3 regions of the Azospira restricta genome follow, and region 2 is predicted to be linked to each of the others. Evidence: riboswitches for the same ligand, from Rfam matches in the RefSeq annotation. Region 2 holds a riboswitch; each other region holds the start of a gene.

The links. A riboswitch is a leader RNA that binds a small molecule or an ion and turns the genes downstream of it on or off. The one in region 2 is predicted to bind cobalamin.
Region 1: another riboswitch for cobalamin. It lies ahead of IWH25_RS15085 (ribonucleoside-diphosphate reductase subunit alpha); the one in region 2 lies ahead of cbpA (modified peptide precursor CbpA).
Region 3: another riboswitch for cobalamin. It lies ahead of IWH25_RS02180 (TonB-dependent receptor domain-containing protein); the one in region 2 lies ahead of cbpA (modified peptide precursor CbpA).

What each region holds. Positions count from the first base shown of each region.
Region 1 covers NZ_CP064781.1:3,146,420-3,153,959, reverse strand. Annotated here, with positions in the region: gene IWH25_RS15085 (ribonucleoside-diphosphate reductase subunit alpha) at 1-1,535, opposite strand, end outside; cobalamin riboswitch at 1,713-1,934, opposite strand; gene IWH25_RS15080 (YceI family protein) at 2,030-2,755, opposite strand; gene IWH25_RS15075 (MbcA/ParS/Xre antitoxin family protein) at 2,758-3,012, opposite strand; gene IWH25_RS15070 (pirin family protein) at 3,018-3,932, opposite strand; gene IWH25_RS15065 (4Fe-4S binding protein) at 4,126-6,243, opposite strand; gene IWH25_RS15060 (RluA family pseudouridine synthase) at 6,536-7,201, shown strand; gene IWH25_RS15055 (type I restriction-modification system subunit M) at 7,455-7,540, shown strand, end outside.
Region 2 covers NZ_CP064781.1:2,681,392-2,688,931, forward strand. Annotated here, with positions in the region: gene IWH25_RS12935 (ferredoxin--NADP reductase) at 1-486, opposite strand, end outside; gene IWH25_RS12940 (LysR family transcriptional regulator) at 587-1,510, shown strand; gene cbpB (peptide-modifying radical SAM enzyme CbpB) at 1,562-2,947, opposite strand; gene cbpA (modified peptide precursor CbpA) at 2,950-3,114, opposite strand; cobalamin riboswitch at 3,202-3,391, opposite strand; gene IWH25_RS12955 (tetratricopeptide repeat protein) at 3,463-3,930, opposite strand; gene IWH25_RS12960 (hypothetical protein) at 4,194-5,786, opposite strand; gene IWH25_RS12965 (hypothetical protein) at 6,019-6,255, opposite strand; gene IWH25_RS12970 (cupin domain-containing protein) at 6,309-6,638, shown strand; gene gcvP (aminomethyl-transferring glycine dehydrogenase) at 6,713-7,540, opposite strand, start outside.
Region 3 covers NZ_CP064781.1:451,878-459,417, forward strand. Annotated here, with positions in the region: gene IWH25_RS02165 (substrate-binding domain-containing protein) at 1-442, opposite strand, end outside; gene IWH25_RS02170 (ABC transporter ATP-binding protein) at 464-1,234, opposite strand; gene IWH25_RS02175 (FecCD family ABC transporter permease) at 1,231-2,208, opposite strand; gene IWH25_RS02180 (TonB-dependent receptor domain-containing protein) at 2,216-4,033, opposite strand; cobalamin riboswitch at 4,159-4,363, opposite strand; gene IWH25_RS02185 (hypothetical protein) at 4,529-4,729, shown strand; gene IWH25_RS02190 (cell division protein ZapA) at 4,740-5,072, shown strand; RNA gene ssrS (6S RNA) at 5,109-5,288, shown strand; gene IWH25_RS02195 (EVE domain-containing protein) at 5,355-5,792, shown strand; gene IWH25_RS02200 (sulfite exporter TauE/SafE family protein) at 5,789-6,586, shown strand; gene IWH25_RS02205 (GntR family transcriptional regulator) at 6,738-7,427, opposite strand.

The DNA.
Region 1 (7,540 bases), 470 kb from region 2:
TCGTAGGCGGTGTAGGCGGCGGCGAAGTCGGCGCCGAAGCGGTCGTGCAGGTCGGGCACGTCGGACGGCGAGAACAGCGTCCACTCGCCGTTCTGCCGCACGCGCTGCATGAACAGGTCGGGAATCCAGTGCGCGGTGTTCATGTCGTGCGTGCGCCGGCGCTCGTCGCCGGTGTTCTTCCTGAGGTCGAGGAACTCCTCGATGTCGAGGTGCCAGGTCTCCAGGTAGGCGCACACCGCGCCCTTGCGCTTGCCGCCCTGGTTCACCGCCAGCGCCGTGTCGTTCACCACCTTGAGGAAGGGGATCACGCCCTGGCTCTGGCCGTTGGTGCCGCGGATGCGGCTGCCCAGCGCGCGCACCGGTGTCCAGTCGTTGCCGAGGCCGCCGGCGTACTTCTGCAGCAGCGCGTTCTCCTTGACCGCCTGGTAGATGCCGTCGAGGTCGTCGGCGACCGTCGTCAGGTAGCACGACGAGAGCTGCGGGTGCAGCGTGCCGCTGTTGAACAGCGTCGGCGTCGAGCACATGAAGTCGAAGCGGGAGATCAGGTCGTAGAACTCGATCGCGCGCGCCTCGCGGTCGATCTCGTTCAAGGCCAGCCCCATCGCCACGCGCATGAAGAAGAGCTGCGGCAGTTCGATGCGGCGCCCGTCGACGTGCAGGAAGTAGCGGTCGTACAGCGTCTGCAGGCCGAGGTAGCCGAACTGCAGGTCGCGCTCCGGCTGCAGCGCGGCGGCCAGGCGCGCCAGGTCGAAGCCGGCCAGGCGCGGGTCGAGCAGGCCGGCGGCGACGCCCGCGGCGACGAAGTCGGGGAAATATGCGGCGTTCGCCGCCGCCAGTTCGTCGCTCCGCACGGCGCGGCCGAGCGTTTCGCGCGCCAGCGCGGTCAGCAGCAGGCGGGCGGCGACCTGGTTGTAGGCCGGCTCGCGCTCGATCAGCGTGCGCGCGGCGAGGATCAGCGCCTGGTCGACGTCGGCGCGCGGCACGCCGTCGTAGAGGTTCTTCAGCGCCAGGTCGAGCACCGCCGTCGCCGCCACCGCCCCGCCCAGCCCGGCGCAGGCGTCGTCGCAGACGGCGAGCAGCGCCGCGCGGTCGAGCGGGCGGCGCTCGCCGCCGTCGGTCACGTGCAGCGGCGGCGCCAGTTCGTCGGCGGCGGTCACCGCCGCGGCGCGCTCGGCGGCGCGGCGTTCGCGGTAGAGCACGTAGGCGCGCGCCACGTCGTGCTCGCCGGCGCGCATCAGCGCCAGCTCGGCCTGGTCCTGGATGTCCTCGATATGCACCGTGCCGCCGTCGGGCAGGCGCCGCCTCAGCGAGCGGGCGACGGTCTGCGTCAGCCGCGCGACGATCTCGCGGACGCGCGACGACGCGGCGCTCTGGCTGCCCTCGACGGCGAGGAAGGCCTTGGCCAGCGCGACGGCGATCTTGTCGGCGTCAAAGGGAACGACGGCGCCGTTGCGGCGGATCACCTGCAGCGCGGCGAGCGCGCTGTCGTGGCCGGCGGGCAGGGGCAGAACATGGGCGAAGGCAGGGGAAGGCAAGGCGGCTCTCCGTGGTGGGGGCGAAGCACGCGGGGAATGCCGGAAATGGGCGGTCCGGGCCGCAGGCGACGCGGCGCCGGCCCGATGGGCGCAAGCCCGGGAGCGGATCGGCACAACGCGGCAAGGGCAGGATCGGCACGCACACACCTCTCGTCAGGGGCACCCCGCCCCGTGAATGAAAGAAGGTTGGTCGCGGCAGGTCTCCTGGCTCTCGGTTCAACGCGCCTCGCCCGCCTTCCCGGAACGCATCCAGTGGCCATGGGTGAAAACTACGTGGCGAGGCACTCGCCGATGACAGTTGCGGGGGCAGCCCCGGAATTCGGTTCCGCGCGAACGCGGAGCCGGCACCGGATTCCCTTTTAATCCCCGGGCGGGGAACCATCAACGCCGCCGAGTGTAAGCCAGCGGCGCGGGCGGGGTCAATACCGGAACACTAGCGGTAGTAGGTTGGCGGTGGAAAAGCACTAGATGCAGTGCATGCCGCCCGCCGCCGGCTAGGCATCGCGCCGGCGGGCGACGATGCGGAAGTGCAGGTCGAGGCGGTCGGCGACGCGCAGCGCGCCGTTCAGCGCGGTCAGCGGAACGATGCCGAAGTCGCTCTGGCGGAAGTCGATCCGGCCGGCGACGGCGATGCCGTCGGCCAGCGTTTCGCTGCTCACCGGCACGTCGAATTCGCGCGTTGCGCCGTGCACCGTGATCGCCGCGCGCACGGTCGGCGCGTCCGGCGCGTCGCGGCGGACGGCGATGGTGGCGAAGGGGAAGCGGCCGGCGTCGAGCACGCGCGTCAGCATGTTGCGCCGGGTGCCGGCGATCGCCCGCTCGTCGGGCGGCTCGGCGAAACCGGCGGCGGCGCGCTGCGCCGGGTCGTCGACGACCAGCCGCGCCAGCGCCAGGTAGAGGTCGGCGCGGCCGGCGTCGAGGTCGACCTGGCCGCGCAGGTCGTGGCTGGCGACGACGTGGTCGTGGCCGAGGCGGGCCAGCGGGCCGTCGCGGCGCACCTCGACGACGATCCGCGACTGCGCCGGATCGACCTGCAGCACCCGGTGCCCGGCTGCCGCCGCGCGGCGGTAGTCGGCTGCCGGAAAGCCGGCCGGCGGTTCGGCGGGCGGCGCGAGCGCGGCCTCCTCCGGCGGTACGCCCGGCGCGCACGCGGCGAGCACGGCGACGGCGAGCGCCAGCAGCCAGCGTCGGGCAGGGCGACTCGCCCGGCCGGCCGCCATCCTCAGGCCTCGTCTTCGCCGCGCGCCGCGGCCAGCCCGCGCAGCAGCGCCGCGACCTGGCGCGCGCCGGCCGGCGTATCGAGCATCTCCAGCGGCGCCAGTCCGCCGAAGTCGCGCCGCGGTCGGCGCAGCCAGCGCAGCGCGCGCTCGCGGTTGCCGAAGGCGGCGATCGCCAGTTCGAGCAGCGCCGCTTCCTGCGCGTCGTCGGCGGCCGCCGGACCGCCGGCGCGCGGCACGATCGGGATCGTCCGCGGCATGCCGGTCAGCGGCCGACCCACGGCAGCGGCGGCGCCTTCAGCGGCTCGCCGTCGTAGCCGGCGACGCGGCCGAAGCGTTCGCCGTAGCCGCTTTCCCAGTCGCGCTGCGCCTGTGCGACATCCTCCTTGCTGCCGCCGACGAAGTTCCACCAGATCACGATCTCCTCGCGCCGCGGCTCGCCGCCGATCAGCAGCAGGCGGGTGCCGGGGGCGAGGTCGAGCGCCAGCGCGTTGCGGCCGCTGCCGAGGTAGGCCAGCTCGTCGGCAGCGATGCGTTCGCCGCCGAGGTGCACCTCGCCGGTGAGCGGCAGGATGCCGTACTCGAAGCTGGGGTCGAGCGGCAGCCCGATCGCCGCGTTTTCCGGACTCATCAGGTCGAGGCCGACCAGCGGCGAGTGCAGCCGCGTCGGCGCCACCTGGCCGCCGAAGCTGCCGGCGAGCAGCGTCGCCCGGCAGCCGCCGATTCGCCACTGCGGCAGCGCCGGATGGTGCTCGAAGGCCGGCGCGCAGCCGGCGACCTCGGGCGGCAGCGCGATCCACAGCTGCGCCGCGTGCAGGCGGCGCTCGCCGGGCAGCGACTCCTCGGTATGGACGACGCCGCGGCCGGCGGTCATCAGGTTCACCTGGCCGGGGCGGATCAGCTGCTCGTTGCCCAGGCTGTCGCGGTGCAGCACCTCGCCCTCGATCAGCCAGGTGAAGGTCTGCAGCCCGGTGTGCGGATGCGCGCCGACGCGCATGCCGGCGCCCGGCGCGAAGCTCGCCGGGCCGGCGTGGTCGAGGAAGCACCAGGCGCCGATGGTGCGCCGGCCGCGCACCGGCAGCACGCGCCGGACGGGAATGCTGCCACCGATCTCGGCGCTGCGCGCGGCGATGCGTTCGATGGGCGGTGGCGGGGGGCGTTGCGGCTTGCCTGGCTTCATGGCGTTTTCCTCCGATTGGCAGGTGGCCCGGGGGCGGCGCTTGCTTTCGACACTATAGCGGCGGCGGCCATTCAATTCCCGCGGAAATTCGTCGTCGCGGCGAAAGGCTTGCGTGGAGGCGGGACCGCTCCGGAGTCCGGCGCGGTCCGACGTGGGCGGCCGCGACGCCAATAAAGGCTGCGCCGCCGATCGCTCAAGCCTCCCTGCGCACGCGCCGCCCGTGCAGCGGCACCGGATGTCCGTGCCGGTCCATCAGGATCAGCGGCACGCAGCGCTGGCGGTCGTCGTGGATGGCGACGCAGTCGAGGCACTGGAAGCAGTCGGCGTAGCGGATCGCGCCGCTCTCCTCGATCGCGTTGTAGGCGCAGGCGTGCCGGCAGCGCTGGCAGGGCTGGCCGCATTCGGCGCGACGCGGCAGCCATTGCCAGCGCCGCGTGCGGGCGAGCACGGCGAGCGCCGCGCCGAGCGGGCAGATCCACCGGCAATAGCCCTTGTAGGCGAAGGCGCCGAGCGCCAGCGTCGCCAGCGCGTACCACAGCGCCGGGCCGGCGCGGTCGAAGCCGAGCGTGATCGCCGTCTTGAACGGCTCGGCCTCGACCAGGCGGTCGGCGAGCGCCGGCGCGAACGCCGCGGCGGCGAGGATCGCCACGAGCAGCGCGTACTTGATGCGGCCGAGCGCGCGGTCGAGCCGCGCCGGCACCTTCCACTGCGGCACGCGCAAGGCCTGCGCCGCCTTGCCGACGAACTCCTGCAGCGCGCCGAACGGGCACAGCCAGCCGCAGAAGGTGCCGCGCCCCCAGACCAGCAGCGTCAGCACGGTGAAACCGGCGACCGCCAGCGTCACCGGGTCGTAGAGCACGAAGCCGAGGTCGCGCCCCTGCACCAGCGCGGTCAGCGGGCCGGAGAGGTTGACGATCGAGAGCTGCCCCTGCGCGTGCCAGCCGACGAAGCCGAGCGTCGCCGCCAGCACCGCCCAGCGGAACGCGGCGAGCCGCTGCGGCCGCGCCACCAGCCGGCGCTGCGCGAAGAGCGCCGCGGCGAGCAGCGCGAACAGTGCGCCGAGCGCGGCGAGGTCGGCCGCGCGGTTCTGCCACACCGCCTTCCAGGCGCGCGTCTCGGCGCTCTCGGGGATGTCGAAGAAGCGCTCGGGCAGGCGCTGCTCGACGACCAGCTCGCGCGCGACGCGCTCCGGCCAGACGATGCCCTTCTGCCGCTCGACGCGCAGCGCCAGCTGCCACGGCCGCGCCGGGTCGAAGCCGGCCTGCGCGGCGACGCGGAAGGCGGCGAGTTCGGCGAAGGCCGGCGCGCCGGCGACGGCCAGATCGACGTCCAGGTCGCGCAGCTCGATCGGCAGCCCGTTCTGGCGCAGCGCCAGCCGCTCCGGCACGCCGCCGCGGACGAAATCGTCGCCGATGAAGCCGAGGCGGCCTGCCGAGGCGACCAGCAGCGCGTGCTGCCCCGGTTCGAGGCGCGCCATCAGCTGCCGCCAGCGCGCCTCGCCGAGCAGGTTGCGGCCGACCGTCGGCACGTTCAGGTAGGCCAGCCACAGCTCGCTGGCGGCGTCGTCCGGCCGCGCCAGCGCCGCCGCGTCGGCGCCCTCGACCGCGCTGCCGGCGAACAGCCGCTCGACCTCGGCGTTGCTCGCCGCGAGATGCGCGACGTCGCCGCGCGCGACCAGCACCGGCCAATCGAGCGGCTCGAACACGCCGTCGCGCACCCGCGCCGCCTCGCGCGCAGCGCCCGCCGGCGCGAAGCCGAGCCTGGCGCGCGCCACCTGCAGCGCCGCGGCGAGCACCGATTCGTTCAGGATGCGCACCGACGCGGTGGCCTTGGTGATGCCGTCGAGCTCGTCGCTGCCGGCGCGCCGCGCGCCGTGCGCGATGCGGATCGGCTGCTGCAGGCGGCGCCCCTTGTACTGCTCGACGAAGCGCAGCAGCGGCTCGACGCCGAGCCCGTCGACGAACACCGGCTCGTGCTGCGACAGCACGCGCAGATCGATGAAGTGGCCGTCGCGGTCGATCGCGATCAGCAGGTTGAACGGGCTGCCGGCGAAACCGGGGATCGGCGCCAGGTCGATCGACTCGAAGGCGTAAGCCATCACCTTCTCGGTCGGCCCGTCGAGCTTGACGATCGGCCACACCGGCAGCGCCTCCTCCTTCGCCTCGATGCGGATCGCGTCGGGGAAGAAGGCGCGCAGATCGGCCTGCGTCAGCACGCCGGCGGCGGCCGGCAGCGCCAGCAGCAGCGCGGCGAGCGCCGCCAGCCGCGGCAGCAGCTGCGTTGCGCAGCGGCGGACGCTGGTCCGCGCCATCGAGTTTTTCCGCATCGTCGCCTGTCTCCCCGGCAGCCGTGATCGGGGAGTTGCGCAAGAGGCATGCCATCGTCTTTGGTGGCGACGGCCGGGCGGCAACGGTTCGCCCGGAGGCCGTGGCGACGCGGCGTGCGGCGGGGTGAGGGCGGCGCACGACGGATGCCGCTGGCGCAGGGCTGCGCCATTTTGGAGCAGCCGGTTGCTCCGATGGGGGACGGGGCGTGGCCGAGTGCCGGAAACCGATTGCGCGGGCAGTTCTGCGCTTCGCCTCCGCGATGAGACAATCCGCGGCATGGCATCCACTCCCTATCGTCCGCCGCCGCACCGGGGGCTTTCCATCCTCTATCTGTCGGCGCAGCTGATCGTCGTCGACAAGCCCAGCGGTCTGCTGAGCGTGCCGGGGCGCGACGCCGGCAAGGAGGACTGCCTGTCGCGCCGCGTGCAGGCCGAGTTTCCCGACGCCCTGATCGTCCATCGCCTGGACCTGGGCACCTCGGGCATCGTCGTCATGGGGCGCGGCGCGCAGGCGCAGCGCGAGCTCAGCATTGCGTTCCAGGAGCGCCGGGTGAAGAAACGCTACCAGGCCCTGGTCGACGGGCACTGGACGGCTGCCTCCGCGGGCGAGATCGACCTGCCCATCGGCGTCGATGGGCCCCGGCACCCGAAGCAGAAAGTCGATCACGCCACGGGCCGGCCGTGCCTGACCCGCTATCGCGTTCTCGACATCGACGCCGCGCGCGCCGTGTCGCGCATCGAGCTCGAACCCGTTACCGGGCGCTCGCACCAGCTGCGGGTGCACCTGGAAGCGATGGGCCACCCCATCCTCGGCGACGACTTCTACGGCACACCGGCCTCCTTCGCCAAGGCCGGGCGCCTGACGCTGCATGCCTGCCGGATCGAGCTCGCCGATCCCGAAACGGGGGCGCCGCTGCGCATCGATTGCCCGCCGCCGTTCTGAGCGGTGCGTCGTGAATATGCGAAGCGTGAGTTGTCGGAGATAAAGGGGGCGGCTTCGTTTGAACTTCTGGAAGGTCAATTGAAGCTGACCCCTTTAGCACAAAGAAAATTCTGGCCGGCTGCATCGATAGCGACGACTTCAGCAATATGTCATTGTCTGGAACGCCGCGGCTCAGTAAAGTTTCAGGCTTCGAAGAAAATTCCGGTGTGCCGGCTCGGAAATCACCGCCGGCACCCTTGAAAGCAAAGCAACAATGAACCAACCCGCACTCTCCGCCTTCCTCTGGTCCGTCGCCGACCTCCTGCGTGGCGACTACAAGCAATCCGACTACGGCAAGGT
Region 2 (7,540 bases):
GTTCGGCAGCGTCTGCTCGATGAACTCGGAATAGGCGAGTTCGCTGGTCCAGCGCACGCCGTGCACCAGCACCACCTTGTCGAAGCGCTCGTAGGCCTCCGGGTCCTGGATCAGGCTGAGGAAGGGGGCGAGCCCGGTGCCGGTGCCGAACAGGTAGAGGTGCTTGCCCGGCTTCAGGTCGCGCAGCACCAGCGTGCCGGTCGGCTTGCGGCTGACGACGATCGGGTCGCCGGTCCGCAGGTGTTGCAGGCGCGAGGTCAGCGGGCCGTCCGGCACCTTGATGCTGAAGAACTCCAGATGCTCCTCGTGGTTGGCGCTGGCGATGCTGTAGGCGCGCGTCAGCGGCTTGCCGTCGACCTCCAGCCCGATCATCACGAACTGGCCGTTGTCGAAGCGCAGCCCGGGATCGCGCGTGGTGCGGAAGCTGAACAGGTGGTCGTTCCAGTGGCGGACGTCGAGAACCGTTTCGGTGCCGTACTTGCTCATGGTCGTGCTCTGCGATGGAAGTGGGAACGCCGCCAGTCTAGAAGTTGGCGTAATATCCGTGAAACAGATTGTACAAATCGTATATATCAGGATCGCAGATATGCACTTCACGCTCCGCCAGCTCGAGATCTTCGCTGCCATCGCGCGTTCCGGCAGCGTCTCCGGCGCCGCCGGGGCGGTCGCGCTGACCCAGTCGGCGGCGAGCACCGCGCTCGCCGAGCTGGAGCGGCAGACCGGGCGGCGGCTGTTCGACCGCGTCGGCAAGTCGCTACGGCTGAACGAACTGGGACGCAACCTGCTGCCGAAGGCGGTCGAGCTGCTCGACCGCGCCGCCGAGATCGACGACCTGCTGCAGGGGCACGAGGCGGTCGGCAACCTGAACATCGGCGCCACGCTGACGATCGGCAACTATCTGGCAACGCTGATCGTCGCCGAGTTCCTGCGCCGCCACCCGCAGGCGCGGGTGAAGCTGGAGGTGCGCAACACCGCCCACCTGCTGCAGGCGCTGGCGGTGCACGAGGTGGATCTGGGGCTGGTCGAAGGCGATTGCCACCATCCGGACCTGGCGGTGGTGCCGTGGGTCGACGACGAGCTGGCGGTGTTCTGCGCGCCGGGGCATCCGCTGGCCGGCCGCAGCGCGACGCCGAAGCGCCTGCTGCAGGAGCCGTGGATCCTGCGCGAGCCGGGTTCGGGGACGCGCGAGACCTTCGATCATGCCTTCCGCCATCATCTGCCGGGCCTGCGGGTGCGCCTCGAGCTGGAGCATACCGAGGCGATCAAGCGCGCCGTCGAGAGCGGGCTGGGGCTCGGCTGCATCTCGCGGCTGGCGCTGAAGGACGCCTTCCGCCGCGGCAGCCTGGCCGAAGTGCGGACGCCGGCGCTCGACCTGAAGCGCACCTTCAGCTTCGTCTGGCACCGCGACAAGTTCCACGGTGCCGGGCTGCGCGCCTTCCTGGAATTGTGCCGGGAGTTTTCACAGGGGGCGGCGACCAGCGACGAGATCGCGCTGCCGCCGGTGCCGTAGGCGAAAAAGCCGCCGCCCCGGAGGATTCCGGAGCGGCGGCCGCCGGCGGCGTCAGTTGACGATGTTGAACACCGTCTCGGTGCCGTCGTCCCAGCCGTCCCACAGGTAGTCGTCGGCCTTGCCGTCGGCGATCAGACGCAACGCGTAGTTCACCTGCTCCTTGTAGAAGTCGCAGAAGGCACCGATCTTGTCCATGCCGCCGTTCATCTCGGCCGCTTCGGCCGGGCACGGCGAGCCGCAGAAATGGCGGATCGCGCAGGAGCCGCAGGGGTCGAAGGTGTCGACGTCGCGTTCGATCACCGGGCGGAAGGCTGCCGACTTCAAGGCCGCCTCGACGCCGTCGGTGAGCAGGTTGCCGCCGTTGAAGCGCTTCAGGCCGATGAACTCGCTGCACGGGTAGAGGCCGCCGTCGGCCGCCAGCGCGAAGAAGGCGCGGCCGCCGCCGCAGGGCGAGATGTCGCACATCAGCCGGCGCGCGGTCGGCGCGAGGATCGCCAACAGGATGTTGGCGAAGTTGGCGACCATCAGCTTGCGCCCGGTTTCCCGGTACAGCTCGTGCGTGCGGTCGAGCGCGGCGAAGAAAGCCTTCGCCATGTCGCCGTCGGCCGGCTTCACGCCGCGCGCGCCGGGCAGCGTGCAACGGACGGTGTTGAGCATGCAGGTCGGCACTTCGGCGGCGTGGAACAGCTCGACCATGCGCGTGAGGTAAGGCAGGTTCTCGGTGTTGCAGGTGGTGATCACGCTCCACGAGCCGTAGCCGCGCAGCTTCTCCATCGCCGTCAGCACCTTGTCGTGCACGCTCTTGCCGCCCCAGGTGCGGCGCGTGGCGTCGGTGATGCCGGCGACCGGGCCGTCGAGCGAGAGGCCGATGCTGACGTTGCGCGAGGTCAGGAAGTCGATCGCCGCGTCGTCGAGCAGCGTGCCGTTGGTCTGCACGCCGAAGGCGAAGTCGTCGGCGAACTCGTCGATCGCGGCGAACACCGCGTCGCGGTTCATCAGCGGCTCGGCGCCGTGGAAGATGGCGCGCGGCTTCCTGTCCGTGTCGCCCATGACGGAGGCGAAGTAGTCGCGCAGCGCGGCGAGCGAGGCGGTGAGCGTTTCGCGCGGCATGTGCGTGCCGCCGCTGCGCTGCTCGCCGGGCAGGTAGCAGTAGGTGCAGTTGAGGTTGCAGCGCTCGGTCGGGTTGAGATAGACGCCGGAGGGCTTCAGCTCGAAGCGCAGCGCGTGCAGCTCCCTGGCGAAGCGGTCGTATTCCTTGCTGTAGGCGTCGAACAGCGGACCGCCGGTCAGCGACTCGTTGACGCGCGTCTTGTCGACCAGGCCCCAGAAGGCGGTGGCCGGGTCGGTGACGGCGGCATAGACGGCGTGGCCGATGTCCACGGGAACCAGCGCCGGACCGCCAGTGGCGGCCCGGCTCATCGTTGCGGCAGCAGTCATCGTTACTTCGCCGCCTTCTTGTCCATCAGCACGTAGTGCGAGAGGCCGATACCGTCCGGATTGCAGCTCTTGCGCGTGGCGATGCTCGGGGCGACGGGTTTATCTTCGCCCTTTGCGGCGGCGGTCTGGGGCTGGGCGGTTTGTTGCGCTTGAATGGTCTGCGTCATGATCGAGTCCTCGAATCAAATGGTGAAAAAGAAAAGGGCTCCGGCTGACGGCACGCGTGAGCATGCAGTCAGCCGGAGCCCTTGCCTTGGCTCCGGATCGGTTCGACACGTCTTCTGGCTCCCGGATCGTCCGGAGCGCTGCTGCCTTCCCGCCGGGGTGTGCCCCGTCAGTGGCCGATCAGTCGATCATGCAGCGCCCGTCCCCGGTTACAGCGGCGGGCCCGCCACGGATTCGCACCGTGTTCCGTTTCGTCGAACCGAAATGGAAGGCGGATTATCGTGCAGGAGCGGGGGAATGGGTTTGATGTAGGGCAATTTGCGCGTGCATTTCAAGCGACAGCAGAGAGGCTACTGACTTTGAGGCGATTCATCCTTCTTGATGCAGTGCTTGCCATAGGGGGTGCGATCAGTTTTTGACACGGCTCCGGAATGCCTGGAGCGAATATCTGCAGCCCGAGCCGTAAATACGGCAGCATCTGCTGCTCGGTCGGTCTCTCTCAGCGCCTGCGCGTATTCGTCAAGGAAATCGGCAAACCCTATCGGGTCTTTTGACGCGGCGTCGAGTTTTTCAACGACTGGCAATGCGCGTTCAAAATAGGGTACCGCTTGGACGAACTGGCGTTGATCGAGATTGAGGCGAGCCAATTCGATAAGGGGATAGTGAACCGGTCCCGACGACTCTTCGTCGAGTTTCAGCGCCTTGAGCAGATATTGTTCGGCGTGGTCATAAAAACACGTAGCACCGCACGCTCGCGCATACTCGTAATACATTACCGAGCGTGCACGCACTGGAGATCCGCCAAGATCGGCATTCACCGCAGCGCGTGCGTATGCCCGGCGCGCCGAATCCCAGTCGCCGCGGCGAACTGCGGTGTAACCTGTCTCCGCATAGCGGGCTGCATTGAGCTTGTTGATGTCATGGGCACATCCGCTCAGGAGCGCCAGAGCGAGAAGTATTGCGGCGTATCGCAGGTTCGTCGAGTCCTAAAATTGCTGGTGTGCGTATAAATCACCCAGGGCCGCGCGGTGAAAATGCCTTGGGCGATTTGTCATTTTGACGGTAGGGGAGGGATTTGGCGCTATCGTTGTCCAGACTCGGCCACTTGGCGTCCAGTGAAAAGAATCTTCGCTGGCAGTTCCTTTTCTTCCGCCCTTAGCTCGCTCAACAAGCCATCTGTTCCCCAGATCAATTCAACGTCGCCGTCATCGACCGTCGAGTATTTCCATACCGGTGAATCGGGAGAAGTCGTCAGGTCTGGTCGAGGAAAGCCAAGGGAGAGGATTACCTGCTGCTTGCTCATCCCGCGCAATAGCTTTCCGGAACGAATGGCCTCCTGGATCGCAGGCGGATATGAGGTGATCAGTTTGGAAGGGTCGTCCTTGACGACCAGCTTCGCGACGAGCTGCTCTTTCGTCTCCTGCTTGCGGCCATAGTCGTGTCCGATGGTCATCTGTCGTCCATCGACCAGTACGTGAATGCGGTTCCGTCCATATTCCCGGATGGCGATTGGCGTTCCTGCGGGAATGAACGGCAGGCCCCAAAGGTTCTCATCGCTGATCCATTCGTCCTGGTAGTGCAGATTGCAGCACGCAAAGGACGCTCCAGCCATTGCCCGGATGCGGTCGTCCTCGGCCGCGATATTGACGACTTTCTCGCCGATTCGCTTTCCTGTTGCTGACTCTTCCAGCCACACCTCCTGACGGAACTCCTCCAGCACGCCGCGGACGCGGTACTCGACAGCCGGGAGTAGCGTCACCTCGATCTCGCCCTCGACCCGGTAAGCGGCGGCCGAGCGCAACAGGTTGTCGATCGGCGCCGCAAACACGTATCGTCCGGCCAGCTTGATACGGTGCTTGCCGGCAGGCACCGGGCGCTCGACTTTCTTGAAACTTATGCTTCTTCCCTGTCCGTAGGACGCACGAACACTGTCATCCATATTGTTCTGCGGTTCGGGCACGCCATCGATCTCGCGGACAAAGAAGAAACCGCCGCCCGGCATCCCGCTTCCTCTTCTAAGCAGGAGGCGTTTCCATCCGGTCGGTTCTTCGACGCTGTCGCCTGTCGAAGTGTCGACGATTCGTGCCGTCTTCTCTGCGGCTTCCTTGATCACCAGGGAGTTTATGAAATGCTCGCCTTCGGCAAGCAAGATCGGATCTTGGAAAGGTGAAGGAGCCCTTTCCGAGTACTCGACAGTGACTATTTTCTGTTTGTTGGGATGCAGGCACGAGAAGCCCTTCGCCTCCAGAAAGCTGGGAGACCCACTGGATCTCGATATGACTTTGTCCCTGGCTTTCAGATGGAACCTTGTGCAGAAGGGCGGCTTGGTTTCATCCAGTTTTTCGTCATGAAGCAGCTGCTCGAATCGATCCGGGTCAGTGTCGCTAGCCCTTGCGGTTTTTACAAATGCCAGGAAATCGCTTTCGCTGGCGAACTTCACGCCTGTGTCATGTACGCGGACCGATGCGACAAAGGTGCGATTATTCGTCTCAAGTTTTTTTCCGTACGCTAGAAAACCCTTGGCCCTTGGCATTTCATACCAGTCGCTGCCTTGTGGCGGTGAGATTTCAAATAAGCCAAGGAGATACTGCGTCCTGGTCAATTCTCCAGTTACCGGCCTCGGTTGCATTGCCGGAGTACAGGCCGACAAAGCACCGATCAACATCAGCGACAAAATAAACCTGCTCGACCCCACACTGCCCCCTGAAAACATAAACAAAGGTGTAGAAAAATAAACTTCGCATCATGCCGGGAGTGAGCGGGGCGATCAAGCCAAAGTCATAAATTGGATGAGGAATTCCACGGTCGGGCGCGAGACAATCAACACTGGTGCCGTCGAGTTATTGCGGTAATTGGCTTTTGCTGCCTTTGTTCACACCCTCAACTGCCTGTTTCGGAGCGCAGACTCAACCCTCCGGACACCGCTTCACCGCCGCCCGGATGCGCGCGATGGTCTCGTCCATCGGTGCCCGCGGCGACACCTCCAGCCCCAGCCCCTCGGCGATGCGCGCGATCCGCCGCGGGTCGAGCGGGATGCCGCCGGCGTCGATGGCGGCGATCAGCTGGCGGGCGCGCTCGATGTCCGAGAGGGGGTTGGCGGGCGGTGCCGGTCGGCCGAGGAGTCGTCGCAGCAGGGATTTCATCGCGGGGGGCGGGGCGTCGGAAGTGGAGGGCAGGGCGAGGGTATCATCGACGCATGACGAGCCAGAACCTTTACGCCGATCTTCCTTCCAATCCCGAAGCCGGGGAGCGTTTCGACGCGCTCCTCGCCCGGCCGGGGCTGCGCATCGAGCGCATCGTGTCGACCGGGCAGGCCAGCCCGCCGGATTTCTGGTACGACCAGGACGAGGCCGAGTGGGTGCTGCTGCTGCAGGGCGCGGCCGCCCTGCGCTTCGCCGACGAGCCGGCGGCGCGGGCCTTGCGGCCGGGCGACTGGCTGTACGTCGCGCCGCACCGGCGCCACCGGGTCGAGTGGACCGCCGCCGGCGAGGCGACCGTCTGGCTGGCCGTGCATTTCGCCGAATGACGCCGGCCATCCGCGAGCGGAAATGAAAAAGCCCGCGCCGGGGCGCGGGCTGGGCGGGGGGCCGTGAGCGCCGATCAGGCCGCGTAGTCCGCCATCGGTACGCACGAGCAATGCAGGTTGCGGTCGCCGTAGACGTCGTCGATGCGGTTCACGCTCGGCCAGAACTTGTTGTCGCGCACGAAGGGCAGCGGGAAGACGGCTTCCTCGCGGCTGTACGGGCGGTCCCAGTCGGCGGCGAGCACGTCGGCCTGCGTGTGCGGGGCGTTCTTCAGCGGGTTGGCGTCGGCCGGCCAGCTGCCGTTCTCGATCTTGCGGATCTCGTCGCGGATGGCAATCATCGCCGCGACGAAGCGGTCGAGCTCGGCCTTCGGCTCCGATTCGGTCGGCTCGACCATGATCGTGCCGGCGACCGGGAAGCTCACCGTCGGCGCGTGGAAGCCGTAGTCCATCAGGCGCTTGGCGATGTCGATCTCGGCGATGCCGGTGGCCGCCTTGATGCCGCGGATGTCGAGGATGCACTCGTGCGCGACGCGGCCCTGCGCGCCGACGTAGAGCACCGGGTAGTGCTCCTTCAGCTTGGTCGCGACGTAGTTGGCATTCAGGATGGCGGTCTTCGTCGCCAGCGTGACGCCTTCGCCGCCGAGCATGGTGATGTACATCCACGAGATCGGCAGGATCGACGCCGAGCCGTAGGGCGCGGCGGAAACGGCGCCCTGGCCCAGGTGCGGGCCGGGGATGGCCTGCACGACGTGGTTGGCCATGAACGGCGCGAGGTGCGCCTTCAGCCCGATCGGGCCCATGCCCGGGCCGCCGCCGCCGTGCGGGATGGCGAAGGTCTTGTGCAGGTTCATGTGGCTGACGTCGGCGCCGATGAAGCCCGGCGAGGTCAGGCCGACCTGGGC
Region 3 (7,540 bases), 1.7 Mb from region 2:
CCGGCATCGCCGCTAGGCGCTGCTGCAGCTCGCGGCTGAAGCGGCGGGCGCGCGCCGCGGCCTCCTCGCTGCCGCTGGCGGCCGCCAGCGCGGCGACCATCTGCTCGCTCTCGGCCAGCGAGCGGTAGCCGCCGAGACGCAGCGAACGGGCGCCGGCCGGCGTGACGGCGGCCAGCGTGTCGGGCGCGGTGAGCATCGAGGTGACGATCAGATCCGGCGCGAGCGCGGCGATCGCGGCGGCATCCGGATCGCTGACGCCGCCGGTGTGCGGCAGCTGGCGTTCGTCGTAGCGCGAGACGCCGACCACGCAGTCGCCGCGGCCGAGCCAGTCGAGGGCGATGGTCAGGTACGGCGACTGGCTGACGATGCGCGGGCAATCGGCGGCGGCCGCGTCGAAGGCGGCGAGCGTCAGCAGGGGCAGCAGCAGGCGCAGCAGATGCATGGAATACCTCCGGAAAAGCGTTCAGCGCGGAATGAAGCCGACCATCCCGTCGGCTTCGATGGCGCGCAGCGGATGCTGGTAGAGCGCGGACAGGCGTTCGGCGGTGAGCATCTCGCGCACCGGGCCGAGTTCGCTGCGGCCGTCGCCGTGGATCAGCAGTGCGCGGTCGCAGTAGCGCCAGGCCAGCGCCGGTTCGTGCAGGACCATGACCACGCCGGCGTGGCAGTCGCGCGCGGCAGCGGCGAACAGGTCGAGCACCGCGATCTGGTGGTTGAGGTCGAGATGGGCGAGCGGTTCGTCGAGCAGGTAGAGCGGCGGCGCCTGCGTCAGCAGCGTGGCGATCGCCAGCCGCTGGCGCTCGCCGCCGGAGAGCGTCTGCACGTCGCGCGCTTCCAGGCCGGCGAGGCCGACGGCGGCGAGCGCGCCGCGCGCGATCTCGGCATCCGCCTTCGACTCCCAGTCCCAGCGGCCGAGGTGCGGGTGGCGTCCGGTCAGCGCCGTCTCCAGCACGGTCGAGGCAAAGGCGTCGCTGTGCCGCTGCGCCAGCCAGCCGCGCCGCTTCGCCGCCGCACGCGGACCGAGCGCGGCATAGCTGTCGCCGCCGAGGCGGACCTCGCCGGCGTCGGCGGCGCGCAGGCCGGCGAGCACCGACAGCAGCGTCGACTTGCCGGCGCCGTTGCGGCCGAGGATGGCCAGCCGCTCGCCGGCGGCGAGCGAGAAATCGAGCGCCCGACAGACCGTGTGGCCGCCGACGGCGACATCGAGTTGGCGCGCTTCGATCAATGCGCTCATTGCCGGTGCCTCGCCAGCAGGAAGAGGAAGACCGGCACACCGATCAGCGCCGTGAGCACGCCGACCGGCAGCTGCTGCGGCGCGACGACGGTGCGCGCCAGCGTGTCGGCCAGCGTCAGCAGTGCGCCGCCGGCGAGCACCGACGCGGGCAGCAGCAGGCGCTGGTCGTTGCCGATCGCCAGCCGCACCAGGTGCGGCACGATCAGGCCGACGAAACCGATCGAGCCGGCGCTGGTGACGGCCGTGGCGGTAACCAGCGAGGCGATGCCATAGACGGCGTAGCGCAGTCGGCGGACGTCGACGCCGAGAGCCTGCGCGGTGTCGTGGCCGCGCGCGAGCAGGTTCAGCTCGCGCGCGAAGGGCAAGGCGGCGATCAGCGCGGCGCCGAGGATGGCCAGCGCCACCGCCGGCGCCCCGGTCTGCGACAGGTCGCCCATCAGCCAGAAGAGCATGCCGCGCAGCTTGTGCTCGGGCGCGATCGACAGCATCAGCGCAACCAGCGCGCCGCAGCCGGCGGCAACGATGACGCCGGTGAGCAACAGCCGCGTCTGCGTCCACGCGCCGTCGCCGTGGGCCAGGCCGAAGACGATCAGCATCGCGCCGAGCGCGCCGCAGAAGGCCAGTCCGTTGATGCCGGCGGCCGATAGCCCGAGCAGGATCGCGAACATCGCGCCGACGCCGGCGCCGCCGGAGATGCCGAGGACGTAGGGGTCGGCCAGCGGATTCCTGAGCAATACCTGCATCAGCGCGCCGGCCAGCGCCAGCAGCCCGCCGCAGGCGAAGCCGGCGAGCGCCCGCGGCAGGCGCAGGTCGCGCACGATCGCCGCGTGCTCGACCGGCTCGCCGAGCAGCGCGGCAAGCACGTCGGCGAGCGGCACCGACAGGCTGCCGACCGCCAGCGCCGCCGCGAAGCTCGCCACGCCGAGCAGCGCGAGCACGGCGAGGACGAGGACGGCGCGGCGGTGGCTGGGCATGGCGGGTCTACTTCGGCGCGTAGCGGATGCCGAAGAACGCGTTGGCGCCGAGGACGCCGTAGTTGTTCACGGTCTCGTAGTACTTGTCGAAGATGTTGTTGCCGCGCGCGAACAGCACCCAGTCCTTGTCCACGCGATACTCGGCGAACAGGTTCACGAGGCCGTAGCCGCCGAGCCGTACGCGATTGGCCGCATCGTCGTAGCGATGACCGACCCACTGCCATTCGCCGCCCAGGGTCCAGTCTCCGAACGACCGGCTGAGATGGCTGAACATCTGCCGTTCGGCACGGCGTGCCAGCCGGTTGCCGGTATCGTCGTCGCGGGTGCGCTGCAAATCGACGGAGACGCCGCCGGACCATGGGCCCGAACGGCCGGCATAGCTGAGCGAGGTTCCCTTCAGCGTCGCCTTGTTCACGTTCTGCGGCGGCCAGCTGTTGATCAGGTCCTCGACCTTGTTGTGGAAGTAGACGGCGGACAAGCGGTGCCCGCTCGTCTCCCACGTGACCCCGGCCTCGGCGTTCTTCGCCTTCTCCGGCTTCAGGTTCGGATTGCCGCCGCCGAAGCCGGTATCGGGGAAGTACAGCTCGTTGAAGGTCGGCGCGCGGAATGCGGTGCCGTAGGAGAGATGCCCGCGCCATGCCGGCGTGAACTGGTAGCCGTAGGTGGCCGCACCGGTGGTCCGGCCGCCGAACTGCGAATTGTCATCACGGCGCAGGTTGAGCTGCAGCTGATGGTTGTCCAGGCCGGCGGTCCAGCCGGCGAGCAGCGAGCGGACGCTGCGCTCGTCCCGCGTGTAGTTGGTGGTTCCCGACACGGCCTGCTTCAGATATTCCGCGGCGAACAGCGCGGTTCCGAGGGGCAGCTTGACGTCGTTCTGCCACACCAGCTGGTCCTGGACCGTCCGGAACTCCCCGGTGGTGACGCCGTTGCGGCGCGTCGTCAGATCGTCGGTGCTGCGGCCGAGACGGACCGTGCTGGTCCAGCTCGCGAGCAGCTTGTTGCGGGAGTAGATCGAGTACGCGGCAACATCCTGTTCGCTCTTGAAGTCGCGGGCTTTCGGCGTCGAATCGTAGCGGCTGGTGCCGTCGGTTGCCAACACCGTGGCGCCGATCTCGTGACCGCTGGCCGGACGGACCGCCAGGCTGCCGGAGAAGCTGCTGTTGCGGTAGCCGTCGCGGTCGGGGTTGAACGAGCTGCTTTTCTTGTTGTGGATGGCGCTGACGCCGTCGGTCTCGTAGTAGCCGCCCTGCAGGCTGAACGACACCAGCTCGTTGCCGCCCGAGATGCCGACACTGCTGTCGCTGGTGTGGTAGGTGCCGTAGCCGGTGCTGGCGTTGAGGCGCGGCTCGCCGCTACCCTTCCGGGTGAAGATCTGGATGACGCCGCCGATTGCGTCGGCACCGTAGAGCGACGAGGCCGGGCCGCGCAGGATCTCGATGCGCTCGACCTGGGACAGCGGGATGCGCGACCAGGTCGCTTCACCGGTCGTCGCCGAGCCGAAGCGCTGGCCGTCGATCAGCACGATCGACTGCTTGGAGGAGGCGCCGCGGATGAAGATGCCGCTGTTCGTTCCCGGACCGCCGTTCGCGGTGTACTGGATGCCCGGCTGGCGGGCGAGCAACTGCTCGATGGTGGTCTGGCCGGCCTGCTCGATTTCCTCGCGGTCGATGACGGTGACGTCGGCCATCAGATCGCTGACCCGCGTGGCCTGGCGGGTCGCGGTGACGACGATGGGATTCAGCTCGGCGTCGGCCGCCGCCATCAGATTGCCGGAGAAGGCGGCGAGCGTCGCCGCCGCCAGCGCATGTCGATTATCGATTTTCATGGTTACCCCTGATCGCCGGCGAGCGTCCCCGCTGCCGGCATTGCACAGAATGGAACTGCACGGGGGGGCTGAACGGGACGGGGCGCACGGGCGCCGAGCATCCAATGACCGCCTCCCGCGGCATTTCCGCTACTCGTGCGCAGGCCGGTCTCCGGGCTTGCGAGGTTTGTCGTGCCGCCTTCCCAGGCTTCTGGCGGCCCAGTGGCGTTGAGGCACGAATCACTCGCTTACCGTTGCGGGGGCAGCAGCGGAATTGCGTGGCAGTTGGTCTGCCCGCGCACCGCTTTCCCGTTTCACCGCGGCAGAGGAATCTGCGCGCGGCACCTTGCACGGCCCGTGTGCCGCCAACCGGTGTCGGCGACAAAACGGGTGGCGGATTGTACCGTGCGCGACGGTATGGAGGAAGGGGCCGACGCTTGCCTGCAACATAAATCACATTCAAAATGCATTGTTACTCCTTGACTTGACTTGTTTTTTACTTCTATAGTTGCCGCCATGGTCAATGAACTGAACGCGCTCGAGAACAAGATCGCCCAAGTGGCGGGCTTGTGCCGCGCGCTGCGCAGCGAGAACCGCGAGCTGCAACAGCGCCTCGCCGCGGCGGAAGCGGAGAAGCAGCAACTGGTCGAGCGCATGAACGGCGCGCGCGAACGCCTCGAATCCCTGGTCGGGCAGCTCCCCGAAGCGAAGGCCTGAACGTACGCGCATGACGGACCCGAACGCCCCCAACTATCTCGACATCACGCTGCTCGGCAAGGACTACCGCGTCGCCTGCCCGCCCGAGGAACGCGAGGCCCTGCAGGCCGCGGTCTCCTACGTCGACGAGAAGATGCACGAGATCTCCGACCGCACGAAGAGCAACGTCGCCGAGCGCATCGCGGTGATGGCCGCGCTGAACATCGCGCACGAGTTCCTGAGCGCCAAGGCGAAAGGCGGCGAGCCGGTCGGCGGCCTTGATTTCGGAGCCGTCAGGCGTAGAATCGCGGACATGGAGGCACAGCTCGACGTGGTGCTCGCACCGCAGGAAAAGCTGTTCTAGGAACCTCGCGGTTCCCGGGAAACTGCCTCCGCAGAGCGTCCCCTGCGGTGTTCGCCAAGGCCATACATTCCTTGAACCAATGCTGATTGGCATCGGTTGCGGACCAAGACCCCGCTGTTGTGCGCGCCCTTCGTCGGGTGTGCCTGATGCGGAAGGAAAGCAGCCACTCTGAACCCAGGTTCAGGATGCCGGCCGAACGGCACAGGCGGGGGCCAAAACCGACAGCGCGGAAGGTTTCTTCCGCGCTGTTTTCATTTCGGGGGCGCGATGGCGTACTGGCTGATGAAGTCCGAACCCGCCGAGGTATCGATCGACGACCTCGCGGCGCGCGGCACGGTGCCGTGGTTCGGCGTGCGCAACTACCAGGCGCGCAACTTCATGCGCGATGCGATGCGGATCGGCGACCGCGCCTTCTTCTACCATTCGAGCTGCGCCGAGCCGGGCATCGCCGGTCTCTGCGAAATCTGCGCGCCAGCGCACGCCGACGCCACGCAGTTCGACCCGGCCAGCCCCTACTTCGATCCGAAGGCGACGCCGGACAAACCGCGCTGGCTGTGCGTGGACGTGAGCTTCGTACGGAAGACGCGGCTGCTGCCGCTGGCCGAGCTGCGCGCCCACCCCGAACTCGCCGCCATGCCGATCCTGCAGCGCGGCAACCGGCTGTCGATCACGCCGGTGACGGCCGCGGAGTGGAACTTCATCAGCGAAAGGCTGCTGTGACCTTCATCCTGCTCTACCTGGCGCTAGGCGCCTTCGCCGGCTTCGTCGCCGGGCTGTTCGGCGTCGGCGGCGGGCTGACGCTGGTGCCGTTCATGTTCATGATCTTCACCGCGCAGGGCATTCCGCACGAACACGTGATGCACCTCGCGCTCGGCACCTCGATGGCCAACATCACGCTGACCTCGATCTCCAGCATGCGCGCCCACCATGCGCACGGCGCGGTGCGCTGGGACATCGTGCGCGCGATGGCGCCGGGGCTGGTGCTCGGCACCTTCGCCGGCTCGCAGCTGGCCGGCTTTGTGCCGACGCGGCCGCTGACCGCGGTCTTCGTCGTCATCGTCTATTACGCAGCGGCGCAGATGATCCTCGACTTCAAGCCGAAGGCGCACCGCCAGCTGCCCGGGCCGGCCGGCCTGTTCGGCGTCGGCGGCGCGATCGGCGTCGTGTCGAGCCTGGTCGCCGCCGGCGGCGGCTTCCTGTCGATCCCGTTCATGCTCTTCTGCAACGTGCTGATGCACAACGCGGTCGGCACCTCGGCGGCGCTCGGCTTCCCGATCGCGCTTGCCGGCGCGCTCGGTTTCATCGTCGCCGGCTGGCACGATGCCGGACTGCCGGCCGGATCGCTCGGCTACATCTATCTGCCGGCCTTTGCCGCGATCGTCTCGATGAGCATCCTGGTCGCGCCGTTCGGCGCCCGGCTGGCGCACCGCCTGCCGGTGAAGCGGCTGAAGCGCGCCTTCGGCGGCTTCCTCGCGCTGCTGGCGACGAAGATGCTGTGGTCGCTGCTCGCGTAGCGGCCGCTCAGGCGCACCCCGGGAGTACTTCTTCGCGATACGCAAAGCGCATCACTCAGGCGCACCCCGAGAGTACTTCCTCGTGATGCGCAAAGCGCATCACTCAGGCGCACCCCGAGAGTACTTCCTCGTGATGCGCAAAGCGCATCACTCAGGCGCCGGCGTTGAAGTCGCGCAGCGAGGCGACCAGGTCGGCGAAGCGCTCGCCCTGCACCGACACGTGGCTGCGCAGCAGCGCTTCGGCCTGCTCGCTGTCGCCGCGCTGGATCGCCTCGACGATCGCCTGATGCTCGCCGAACGAGGTCGCCATGCGGTTGCGCACACGCAGCTGCAGCCGGCGGTAGGGGCGCAGGCGACGGTGCAGCATTGCCGCCTGCTCGGCGAGGAAGGCATTGTGGCTGGCCTCGTAGATGCGGCGGTGGAAGACCTCGTTCAGCTGGTAGTACTGGTCCGGCGCATTGGCGTCGCGCGCGGCCTCGCAGGCGAGGTGCGCCGCCTGCAGCGCCGCCTGCTCGGCGGGCGTGATCCGCCGTGCCGCCAGCCGGCCGCACATCGCTTCAAGTTCTGCCATCACCTCGAACATCTCGCAGACGCGCTCGGCGCCGATCTCCGGCACCGTCGCGCCGCGCCGCGGCCGGATCTCGATCAGCCCGATCGAGGCCAGCTGGATCAGCGCCTCGCGCACCGGCGTGCGGGAGACGCCGAAACTGTTCGCCAACTCCTGCTCGTCGAGGCGGGTGCCGGGCGGGTAGACGCCGGTGACGATGCGCTCCTCGATCAGTTCGCCGAGCCGTTCGGACTGGCGGGGGACGGCGGCGTTGAGTTCCAGCGGGTGGTTCATGGCAAGGCGATCGCAAGATGGGCTCGATTCAATTATACGAAACTCGTTGACCAGTATTCAAGTTGTGCTATCGTGTATACACAACGGCAAATATTGAATACACAAAAAGAGCT